DNA from 2 places in the Acidovorax sp. K2F genome. Region 1 is predicted to be linked to the other one. Evidence: riboswitches for the same ligand, from Rfam matches in the RefSeq annotation. Region 1 holds a riboswitch; the other holds the start of a gene.
The links. Region 1 has a riboswitch for S-adenosylhomocysteine ahead of metH (methionine synthase). Riboswitches for the same ligand answer to the same signal wherever they lie in the genome.

Region 1 (6,021 bases):
GAGGGCCGCCAGCCCTTTGCGCTGGGCGGGCAGGTCACGCCCGTGGCCTGCACCCACGGCCGGGGCTGGGTGGCGCGCTTCATGGAGCACGGCCACGGCTACCTGCTGGAGCTGCCGGGCGAGCCCAGCGTGTACTTGGCGGGCGACACGGTGCTGACGCCCCCAGTGCGCGACTGCCTGCGGCGTCTGCACCCCGGTGTGGCCGTGCTGCCCGCCGGTGGCGCCCGGTTCGACCTGGGCGCGGACATCCTGATGGACGCCGCCGAGGTCGCACAGGCTGCCGCACTGACGACGGGCGCCGTGGTGGTCAACCACCTGGAGGCCCTGGACCACTGCCCCACCACCCGTGCCCAGGTGCACGCCCTGGCGCAGCGCGGCGGGTGGGCGCACCGCCTGTGGGTGCCCGAGGACGGCGAGTGTCGGCACTACCCCGGGCCCACCGTCGAAAGTAATGCTATGAATTTAGTAGCTACAACAGCATGATCGACTAGCGCTACCGCCCAAAAAGGCCGTAAATCACGCCAGCTCGGCCTCCAGCGCCCGCTGGTCCCGCATCAGCGCCACAAACCGCGCAGCGCCCAGGCCCAGCGGCCGCTCCTTGGACCACACCACGTCCACCCACAGCGCGGTGCCGTTGCTCAGGTTCTCGAACGGCATTTCCACCAGCCGCCCTGCCTCGATGCGTGACTGCACCAGCGCGCGCGGCTGCCAGCCCCAGCCCAGGCCGGCTTCGATGAGGCCCAGCGCGGCCAGGTGGTTGTCGGTGCGCCAGTGGTGGCGGGCAAATACAAAGCGCGGGTCGGTCTGTGCCAAGTCGCGGCTGGCCACCACGATCTGGCGCGTGGTGGTCAGGTGCTCTTCGCGCAGCATGGCGTCCTTCGTTGGGGCACCCCGTGCCTGGGCGGCGGCACGGGCGGCCACCAGCACCGGGTGCTGCGGCGCCATCACCGCCACCAGGGTTTCGGTGCCCACCTCCTGAAAGCCCTCGCGCCCGTCGATGCTGGGCCGCTCGAACACCAGCGCCAGCTGCGCGCGGCCGCTGTGCAGCAGCGCCAGCGCATCCACCTGCGGCGCGGCCAGCACCTCGATCTGGAGCAGCGGGTGCTCTTGCGCCAATGCCGCCAGCGCCTCCGTCCAGCGCGAGGCCAGCAGCTCGGGCGCAATGGCCAGCGTGAGCCGCTCCTCCAGCCCCTGGGTGAGCGCCAGCGCCTGGGCGTTGAGCTGCTGCAGCTGGCCCGCCAGCAGCCGGGCCTGGGGCTCCAGCGCGCGGGCGGCGGCGGTGGGGCGGGGCTCGCGTCCGCTGCGGTCAAACAGCTGCACATCCAACTCGGCCTCCAGGTGGGCGATGGTCATGCTCACGGCCGACGGCACACGCGACAAGGCCCGCGCGGCGGCCGAGAACGAGCCGTGGTCGAGCACGGTCAGAAACACCTGCACGCTGTCAGAGTTGAAGGCCATGGCGGTTTAATCTATCAATAAAACTGAAACAAGCTGACTTTATATGTCAGTGAGGCGAATATAAAGTACTGGCCATGGACAAGACACCCACTTTTTTTGGCCTGCAAGGCGTCAAGCGCCGCGTGATCTACGTGACCCTGTACGAGCTGATCGCCATCGGCGCCGCCACGGTGGGCCTGGCGCTGCTCACGGGCCAGGGCGCGGGGCATTCGAGCGTGGTGGCGGTGGCAGCCTCGGTGATCGCCATCGTCTGGAACATCGTCTTCAACTGGGCGTTCGAGCGCTGGGAGGCACGCCAGCCCGTGCGCGGGCGCAGCGTGGCGCGGCGCGTGGCGCACGCCATCGGGTTCGAGGGCGGCCTGGTGTTCACGCTGGTGCCGCTGTTTGCCTGGTGGTTTGGCGTGAGCCTGTGGCACGCGTTCGTGATGGACCTGGGGCTTATCGTGTTCTTCCTTTGTTACACCTTTGTCTTCAACTGGGTGTTTGACCACCTGTTCGGCCTGCCCGCGTCGGCCATGGCGGCGTAGTAACAACAGCCCCGAGCGCGCTTCTTCAAACAATGTCAACCGCCGTTCGCCGGCGGGCTGGGGCGCTCAGCCGCCACCCATAATCGGCCCCATGCGAGGGCCGTTTTTATTGCTGCTGCGGGGTTTGCGGGGTCGGTGGGCTGGCATGGCGGCCTGCTGCGTGCTGGCAGGCTGTGCCAGCAACGCCCCCACCCCGCGCGGCGAGGTGAAAGGTGCACCCACCCATGCCGCCGAACTGGCCCAGTCCGATGCCAACCGCATGGCCACCCTGGCCATGCAGGAAAACCTGGACGGCCTGCTGCGCCTGGCCGATAAGCTCTACCGCCGCAACCCTGGCGAATGGCGCAAGGGCGCCGCCACCAGCCGCGAACAGGCGCTGGAGCAGCTGCGCACCGCCGTGCTGCAGCGCCAGCCCTGGGCCCCACTGCAGGGCCGCCGCGACATCGCCGCCATGGCGCTTGCCCTGGCACCCGAGTTCGCAGGCGACCGCGTGGCGGCCTTCATTTACGCCACGGCCGACATGATCGTTACCGCCCACGGCGGCAAGACCGAGTTCTTCTTGCTCGACGGCATGGATGCCCAGCACCTCTACAACGCCGCGCGCAACGTCGAGACCGCCGTGTGGCTGCTGGCGCAGCGCCGCAACCCCCAAGGCCAGCCCCTGCTACTGGCCGACGAGATCGGCCAGCAGGGCCGCAACCTGAGCTTCGAGCGCGAGTTCGGCAAGATCATCGCGCGGCTGGACCTGCTGGCCGCGTTCACCACCGAAAAGTACCGCCGCGCTGCCATCAGTTACGTGCAGGGCATTGTGGGCGGTACCTTTTTGCAATTCCTGCCGGTGCGTTGATGCGGCGAACGCCAGCTCGTATCACCCGGTAAAATCCGCATCTGCCCAAGGAGCGTTGCAGCGGCCTCTCACCACGACGGGGCCGTCAGGCTTGGGTACCCAAAAGCTATTCAAGCCCCACCGCAACGACGCTCACCTGTTTTTCTGCTGCCCCTGCACAGGTGAGTCCTATGTCCGTGTCTGCCCCGTCCATCTCCCCCATGAAGCTGTCCGGCCTGGAGCCCGTCTCCATCGGCGAGGGCACGCTGTTCGTCAACATCGGCGAGCGCACCAACGTCACCGGCTCCAAGGCGTTTGCGCGCATGATCTTGAACGGCCAGTACGAAGAGGCCCTGGCCGTGGCGCGCCAGCAGGTAGAGAACGGCGCCCAGGTCATCGACATCAACATGGACGAGGCCATGCTCGACAGCAAGGCCGCCATGGTGCGCTTCCTGCAGCTGATCGCCTCCGAGCCTGACATCGCCCGCGTGCCCATCATGGTGGACTCCTCCAAGTGGGAGGTGATCGAAGCCGGTCTGCGCTGCATCCAGGGCAAGGGCATCGTCAACTCCATCAGCATGAAAGAGGGCGTGGAGAAGTTCAAGCACGAGGCGCGCCTCGTCAAGCGCTATGGCGCTGCGGCCGTGGTGATGGCGTTTGACGAAGTGGGCCAGGCCGACACTTACGCGCGCAAGATCGAGATCTGCGAACGTGCCTACCGCGTGTTGGTCGATGAGGTGGGCTTTCCGCCCGAAGACATCATCTTCGACCCCAACATCTTTGCGGTGGCCACCGGTATCGAGGAGCACAACAACTACGCGGTCGACTTCATCGAGGCCGTGCGTTGGATCAAGCAGAACCTGCCGGGCGCCAAGGTGTCGGGCGGTGTGTCGAATGTGTCGTTCAGCTTCCGCGGCAACGACCCGGTGCGCGAGGCCATCCACACCGTGTTCCTGTACCACGCCATCCAGGCGGGCATGGACATGGGCATCGTCAACGCGGGCATGGTGGGCGTGTACGACGACCTGGAGCCCGTGCTGCGTGAGCGTGTGGAAGACGTGGTGCTCAACCGCCGCCCCGACGCGGGTGAGCGCCTGGTGGAGATCGCCGAAACCGCCAAGAGCGGCGCCAAGGACGAGAGCAAGAAGCTCGAATGGCGCGGAACGCCCGAGCACCCCAAGACCGTGGGCGAGCGCCTGTCGCACGCGCTGGTGCATGGCATCACCGACTTCATCACCGAAGACACCGAAGAGGCCTACCGCGCCATCCTGGCCAAGGGTGGGCGCCCGCTGCACGTGATCGAAGGCCCGCTCATGGACGGCATGAACGTGGTGGGCGATCTGTTCGGCGCGGGCAAGATGTTCCTGCCCCAGGTGGTGAAAAGCGCGCGCGTGATGAAGCAGGCCGTGGCCCACCTGATCCCCTACATCGAAGAAGAAAAGCGCCAGGACGAACTGGCAGGGCGTGATGTGCGCAGCAAGGGCAAGATCATCATCGCCACTGTGAAAGGCGATGTGCACGACATCGGCAAGAACATCGTCACCGTGGTCCTGCAGTGCAACAACTTTGAGGTGGTGAACATGGGCGTGATGGTGCCCTGCCACGAGATTTTGGCGCGCGCCAAGGTCGAGGGGGCCGACATCGTGGGCCTGTCGGGCCTGATCACCCCCAGCCTCGAAGAGATGCAGTACGTGGCCGGCGAGATGCAGAAGGACGACCACTTCCGCATCAAGAAGATCCCGCTGCTCATCGGTGGCGCCACCACCAGCCGCGTGCACACCGCCGTCAAGATCGCTCCGCATTACGAAGGCCCTGTGGTCTACGTGCCCGATGCGTCCCGCAGCGTGAGCGTGGCGCAAAGCCTGCTGGGCGACGGCGTGCAGAGCTACGTGGATGAGCTGAACGCCGACTACGACAAGGTGCGCACCCAGCACGCCAACAAAAAGGCCACACCCCTGTGGCCCTTGGCCAAGATCCGCGCCAACAAGACGCCGATCGACTGGTCGGCCTACCAGCCCGCCGTGCCCCGCGCGCTGGGCCGCCGCGTGTTCAAGAACTTCGACCTGGCCGAGCTGGCCAAGTACATCGACTGGGGCCCGTTCTTCCAGACCTGGGACCTGGCCGGCCCGTACCCCGCCATCCTCACCGACGAGATCGTGGGCGTGGAAGCCACGCGTGTGTTTGCCGATGGGCAGGCCATGCTCAAGAAGATCATCGAAGGCCGGTGGCTCACGGCCAGCGGCGTGATGGCCCTGCTGCCCGCCAACAGCGTGAACGATGACGACATCGAGTTCTACACCGACGACACCCGCACCGAAGTGGCCATGACCTGGTACGGCCTGCGCCAGCAGGCCGAGAAACACACCATCGACGGCGTGACCCGCCCCAGCCGCTGCCTGGCCGACTTTGTGGCGCCCAAGTCCAGCGGCATTGCCGACTACGCCGGTATGTTTGCCGTGACGGCGGGCCTGGGCATCGAGAAGAAAGAAAAGGCCTTCATCGACGCGCTGGACGACTACTCCGCCATCATGTTCAAGAGCCTGGCCGACCGCCTGGCCGAAGCCTTTGCCGAAGCCCTGCACCACCGCGTGCGCACCGACCTGTGGGGCTACGCTGCCGGTGAAGCGCTGAGTAACGACGACATGATTGCCGAGAAGTACCAGGGCATCCGCCCCGCGCCCGGCTACCCCGCCTGCCCCGACCACAGCGCCAAGACCGACCTGTTCCGCGTGCTGCAGGCTGGCGAGATCGGCATGTCGCTCACCGAAAGCCTGGCCATGATGCCCGCCGCCAGCGTGAGCGGCTTCTACATCGGCCACCCCGACAGCGTGTACTTCAACGTGGGCAAGATTGGCGAAGACCAACTGCACGACATGGCCCAGCGCCGGGGCATGGACGAGAAGGTGCTGGAGCGGCTGCTGGCGCCGAACCTGTGATGCTATGAATTGAATAGCTTCCAGCGCTTGTTCGATAAGCGCTGAAAGCCTGTTTGATTCAAATGTCCCGGCCCATCAGCCCTTAGAGCTAGGCAGCTTCGCGATCACCTTGATCTCGAACTGGAATCCGTACAGCCAGGTCACCCCGATGCCGGTGAGCGTGGGGTAGGGCGCCTCCCCCCAGAACTCGGGCACGATGCCCCAGACGGTCGCGAAGTTCGCCTCCGGGTTGACCACGAACATCGTCACGTCCACCACGTCATCAAACGTGCAG
Region 2 (6,021 bases), on a different contig from region 1:
CCAGAGAAACATCTGCCCGATTGGTTGGAACTCTACCCCATTGGCTCACATTCGCAAAAAATTCCGGGACGCCGATAAACGCGAAGAAGAAATAATAGGCAATGAACAGGGCGCAACCCAGGGTGATCCATCTCCCTCTTTTTTCCTGAAATACGTCACAAATGCAAAGCCAAGCCATGGCGAACGGAAGCCAGATGTATGAGCTTATTTCAGGCTGATTTGTCCATGGATCGTCCCGGCTGAAGGTGATGGACTCCGCATTTGTGTATCCACGAAACGCCCATAGCAAATTCTGGTCGCCGCCGGTAAGAGTGGTGCGCTGCCCGGGATAAACCGTGTTCTGCATCAAGTGGATGGCGTCTTTGGTATCCGACCACCAACTTCCCACCAACATCGCCAATACTACGAGAAGGGTAATTGCGCCCGCAATCTGCGGTCGATGGAAGGCCAAGGTTTTTCGCTGATCAATAGCCCAGCCAGTGAAGAGCAGCGCAAGCAGTGTGCCGATCGATACCATCCAAGGTGGGTACAGGGTCAGCACCCATGCTGCGAGGGCATAGCCCACTGTTGCACCCCAGGCCAATGCGTGACTTAACTTTTGTGTGCGCATTAACTTGATAGTGCACGCAAATGCCAACGCCGGGAATAAGGTGAAATATAAGGGCCAATTCGACCATGCCGCTGCATAGGGCGCCACGACGAAGAGAGATGCCAGAGCGAAGTTTCGGCCGACTGATGAAGGCTTGATTAAGTTGAGGAGCCACCATAAAACAAGGAAGCATCCCCAAAATGGAAGCTGCCAATGCCAAGCCTGTGCTTGACGAAGCGGGAGAAAAAAGTAGCCCCAAGTTGCGGGACGTGCTAGAGCAGACCATTGCGCTATGGGAACGCCAGTCATTCCCAAAACTCCCATGTTTTGTCCATCAATCCCAAGATTGGTATTGATGATGGGGAATTGGGGAGTGTGGTTGACCTGTGCGAGCACATTGGGAGTCAGTATTCCCCATTCATCTCCGCGGGAGTATTGGAGTTTGAATATCTTAGAGTCACTTCCCGTTGTGCTGGAAACAGCTCTTGCTACCGGTCCGTCCAGCACAATTCTAAAAGAACTCCCCGTAACGCCAATTGCAACGAGAATCAAGGCTGTAAAAATTATTCCAATGGAGATAGATTTGTGTCTATTCTGTATCCAGTCGGCCGTGTCGTTGGTCAATTTTTCGAAGCGTTTTGTGTAAACAACGCCGATAGCGAGTAGTACTATTATCAATAGTGCCCAATGCCGCGCGTACGTCTTTGATACATGAACAACCTGAGGTTTTCCGTTGGCGGCTAAAAACTCAATCCTCTCTTTGTTTTTTAGCGTTGCGGCGAGATGCATTTCACTCAAGCCGCCACGCAGACCCTTATCAAAAGAAAAATAGACGACAAACCTGTTTTCTTCTACTGATAGATTTTTTATTTTTCCATTGCTGCCACCAATCTGCACCTCAAATCTAGGTTCACTTTCCGCAAGGTGGTCTATTGTGGTGTGTCCGGAGATTTTGATCGTTTTTGACGTTAGGTCATATTCACTGCCATCGACTATTCCCTTCGCGATGACGTTCGCATCGCCCCAAGCGCCCGCTTGAAATGCAATTAATAAAAATGTGACCAGTAAGTTGCGTAGCATTTTATTTTTAATGTCGATACGGGGCTAAAAGCTACCCTCGTTACCTAGTGTTCAGATTGCGATCTCTATCCAGCTAGTTTGCCTGCAAAGCCAACCCCGCATGCTCCCGCAGAGGATGGAAGTGGATCTTCGGAAACCGCTCCTGCGCCAGCCGCACGTCGTAGGGCGAGGTGCAAAGGTACGCCAGTGTGTCGGCCGCATCGTGCGCCAGCCGCAGCGGGTAGGCGTCGGTGAACGCGCGCAGGTCGGCGGCGTTGTCCGCTGTGATCCAGCGCGCGCCCGTGTACTGGCAGCCCTCCAGCCGCACATCGGCGTCGTACTCGGCCTTCAGGCGGTGCTGTACCACTTCAAACTGCAACTGGCCCACGGCGCCCAGCAGCATGTTGCCGCCTGCGTCGGGCTTGAAGACCTGGATCGCGCCTTCCTCGCCCAGCTGGGCCAGGCCCTGCTGGAGCTGTTTGGTGCGCAGTGGGTTCTTGAGCACCACGGTCATGAACATTTCTGGCGCGAAGAAGGGCAGGCCGGTGAACTGCAGGTTGGCGCCGTCGGTGATGGTGTCGCCCAGCTGCACGCCGCCGTGCGTGGTGAAGCCGATGATGTCGCCCGCGTAGGCTTCTTCGACCGCCTCGCGGCGCTGCGACATGAAGGTGACGACTGAGGTGGGGCGCAGCTCCTTGGCGGTGCGCTGCACCTTGAGCTTCATGCCCGGCGTGTACTTGCCGCTCGCCACGCGCACGAAGGCGATGCGGTCGCGGTGGTTGGCGTCCATGTTGGCTTGCACCTTGAACACCACGCCAGCAAAGCCTTCGTCTTCGGGCTGGATGGTCTTGACCACGGGCTGTTTGTTGACTTCGAGCGTGCTCACGCGCGGGCCAGGTGGCGGTGCCATGTCTACCAGTGCGTCCAGCACCTCCATCACCCCGAAGTTGTTCACGCCGGAGCCAAAGAACACAGGGGTCAGCTTGCCGGCCAGGAAGGCCTCGTGGTCCCATGCGGGGGATGCGCCCACGGCCAGTTCCATACTCTCCAGCGCGGCGTCAAACTCGGCGCCGAAGCGCGCGCGCAGTGTGGTTTCATCCGACAGAGGTATGGATTCAAAGTCCTGCGGGCGGCGTTCGCTGCCGGACTCGAACACCGTCATGGTCTTGGTGCGCAGGTTGATGATGCCGCCGAAGGCCTTGCCCTGGCCTACGGGCCAGGTCATGGGGCAGCAGGGCATGCCCAGCTCGCGCTCCACTTCGTCCATGATGTCCAGCGGGTCGCGCACTTCGCGGTCCATCTTGTTGACGAAGGTAATGATGGGCGTGTCGCGCTGGCGGCAGACTTCGATCAGGCGGCGCGTCTGCGCTTCCACACCGTTGGCAGCGTCGATCACCATCAGCGCCGAATCGACGGCGGTGAGCACGCGGTAGGTATCTTCCGAGAAGTCCTTGTGGCCGGGCGTGTCGAGCAGGTTGATGACATGCTCGCGGTAGAGCATCTGCATGACCGACGAGGCCACCGAGATGCCGCGCTGCTTTTCAATTTCCATCCAGTCTGACGTGGCGTGGCGGCTGGCCTTGCGGCCCTTCACGGCGCCGGCGATCTGGATCGCGCCCGAGAACAGCAGCAGCTTTTCGGTCAGCGTGGTCTTACCCGCATCGGGGTGGGAAATGATGGCAAAGGTGCGGCGGCGCCGGGTTTCTGGGGCGTAGGACACAGGGGTTCCTGAATGGGATGGAGCGGGGCAGCGTGCCCTGCACAAGAATCTGGGGGCGGGGCCTGCGGGGAGGCCACGAGGTCTGCGGTCGCGGGATTTTACTGTTCCGTGCAAGGCTCGGGGATGGATTGCCCCGCTGGCGTAGCGCCGGGCGAGCACTTGCTTTTATAATCCGGCGATCCGAGGAGCGTTGCAGCGTCCCCAGCGTAGGCGGGGCGTGAGGCTCGGAGTCATCTAGCAACGACGCTCATCCACTTCGCGTGCGGTGAGTCGTATCGACCATCCCCTTCGCGCAGTGGCTTTTCAAACATGCTTTGGAGCACACCATCATGAACGCACGCGTCAACGCCCCGGTCAACACCGACTGCATCATTGCCGACATCGGCCTGGCCGAATGGGGCCGCAAAGAGATCCGCATCGCCGAAACGGAAATGCCTGGCCTGATGGCCATCCGCGAAGAATTCGCCGCCAAGCAGCCGCTCAAGGGTGCGCGCATCACCGGCTCGTTGCACATGACGATCCAGACCGCCGTGCTGATCGAAACCCTGCAGGCGCTGGGTGCACAAGTGCGCTGGGCATCGTGCAACATCTTCTCCACACAAGACCACGCCGCAGCCGCGATTGCTGCCGCTGGCACGCCCGTGTTCGCCATCAAGGGCGAAACCCTGGCGGAATACTGGGACTACACCCACCGCATCTTTGACTTCGGCGCTGCCGGTACCGAGGGCGAAGGTCCCAATATGATCCTGGACGACGGCGGTGATGCCACGCTGCTGATGCACCTGGGCAAGCGCGCCGAAAAGGATGCATCACTGATCGCCAACCCGACCAGCGAAGAAGAAACCTGCCTGTTCAACGCCATCAAGGCCAAGCTGGCCGTGGATCCGACCTGGTACAGCCGCAAGAGCGCCCACATCATCGGCGTGACCGAAGAAACCACCACCGGCGTATTGCGCCTGAACGAAATGGCCGCCAAGGGCAGCCTGATGTTCCGTGCCATCAACGTGAACGATTCGGTGACCAAGTCCAAGTTCGACAACCTGTACGGTTGCCGCGAATCGCTGGTGGACTCCATCAAGCGCGCCACCGATGTGATGATCGCCGGCAAGGTCGCCTGCGTGGCGGGCTACGGTGACGTGGGCAAGGGCTCTGCCCAGGCGCTGCGTGCCCTGAGCGCCCAGGTGTGGGTCACCGAGATCGACCCCATCAATGCCCTGCAGGCCGCAATGGAAGGCTACAAGGTCGTGACGATGGAATACGCTGCCGACAAGTGCGACATCTTCGTGTCTGCCACCGGCAACAAGAACGTGATCCGCTACGAGCACATGGCCGCCATGAAGGACGAAGCCATCGTGTGCAACATCGGTCACTTCGACAACGAGATCGATGTGGCTTCGCTGGAGAAGCTGCAGTGGGACGAGATCAAGCCCCAGGTGGACCATGTCATCTTCCCTGACGGCAAGAAGATCACGCTGCTGGCCAAGGGCCGCTTGGTGAACCTGGGTTGCGCCACTGGCCACCCCAGCTTCGTGATGAGTTCCAGTTTCGCCAACCAGACCATCGCGCAGATCGAGCTGTTCACCAAGCAGGACGAGTACCAGGCTGGCAAGGTCTATGTGCTGCCGAAGCACCTCGACGAGAAAGTGGCGCGCCTGCACCTCAAGAAGGTGGGCGCCATGCTGACCGAACTCACTGACGAGCAGGCCGCCTACATCGGCGTGTCCAAGCAAGGCCCCTACAAGGCCAACACCTACCGCTACTGATCCCTGTGCAGCGCGCCCCGGCGACGGGGCGCGCGCACGGTGGTCTGGCGCCGTTGCTCGGAGCAATGTCTGATTGCTCTTTAATTGATAGCTGCTGGCGCATGATTCACTAGCGCTACCAGCCGATTTGACTCTAAAAGGATGGGCGCGATGCGCGCAGATGTATTTTTGGTGGAGCGTGGCCACGCTGCCACGCGCTCGCAGGCGCAGCGCCTGATTGCCTCGGGCGTGCAGTGGCGCCTGTCGCCGCTGGCGCCCTGGCAGAAGGTGGTGAAGAACGGCGACGACATTCCGTCAGTGGCCGAGGTGCAGCTGCTGGACGATGCAGAAGCCAAGTACATCTCGCGCGGCGGGCTCAAGCTGGAAGGCGCGCTCAAGGCGCTGGGCCTGTCGGTGGCTGGCCTGCGGTGCCTGGATGTCGGGCAGAGCACAGGCGGCTTTACCGACTGCCTGCTTCAGCAGGGCGCTGCCCAGGTGATTGGGGTGGACGTGGGCCACGCCCAGTTGCACGACCGGCTGCGCAGCGATCTGCGTGTGGTGTGTGTGGAGGGCGTCAATGCCCGCTCGCTCACTCCCGATGCGTTGGTGCAGGCTTGTGAGATGGCCTTGTCCGAAGTCATCGTGCCCGAAGAGGACAACGAGACCCAACCCGAGGCACCCTACAGCTGGATGCGCAACGGCGGCTTGGTGGACGAGGCGTACGACGACAGCGACGACGCCAAGGACCAGGACATTGAGGCCTTCAAGTCCGAGCGCGCGCAGCGCGCCCAGGGAACGCTGCCGGTGGAGCGCCGCCGCCGGCCCGAGTGCGCTGATGTGGACATCACACCCAGTTTTGCGCTGGTGACCGGTGACCTGTCTTTCATCTCGCTCACCCTGGTGTTGCCTGC

Region 2: another riboswitch for S-adenosylhomocysteine. It lies ahead of ahcY (adenosylhomocysteinase); the one in region 1 lies ahead of metH (methionine synthase).

What each region holds. Positions count from the first base shown of each region.
Region 1 covers NZ_JAOBSQ010000001.1:228,859-234,879, forward strand. Annotated here, with positions in the region: gene N4G42_RS01105 (MBL fold metallo-hydrolase) at 1-483, shown strand, start outside; gene N4G42_RS01110 (LysR family transcriptional regulator) at 517-1,458, opposite strand; gene N4G42_RS01115 (PACE efflux transporter) at 1,533-1,985, shown strand; gene N4G42_RS01120 (hypothetical protein) at 2,077-2,832, shown strand; S-adenosyl-L-homocysteine riboswitch at 2,874-2,973, shown strand; gene metH (methionine synthase) at 2,994-5,747, shown strand; gene N4G42_RS01130 (RidA family protein) at 5,823-6,021, opposite strand, start outside.
Region 2 covers NZ_JAOBSQ010000052.1:34,002-40,022, reverse strand. Annotated here, with positions in the region: gene N4G42_RS20725 (hypothetical protein) at 1-1,669, opposite strand, end outside; gene N4G42_RS20720 (peptide chain release factor 3) at 1,743-3,368, opposite strand; S-adenosyl-L-homocysteine riboswitch at 3,545-3,624, shown strand; gene ahcY (adenosylhomocysteinase) at 3,698-5,131, shown strand; gene N4G42_RS20710 (TlyA family RNA methyltransferase) at 5,282-6,021, shown strand, end outside.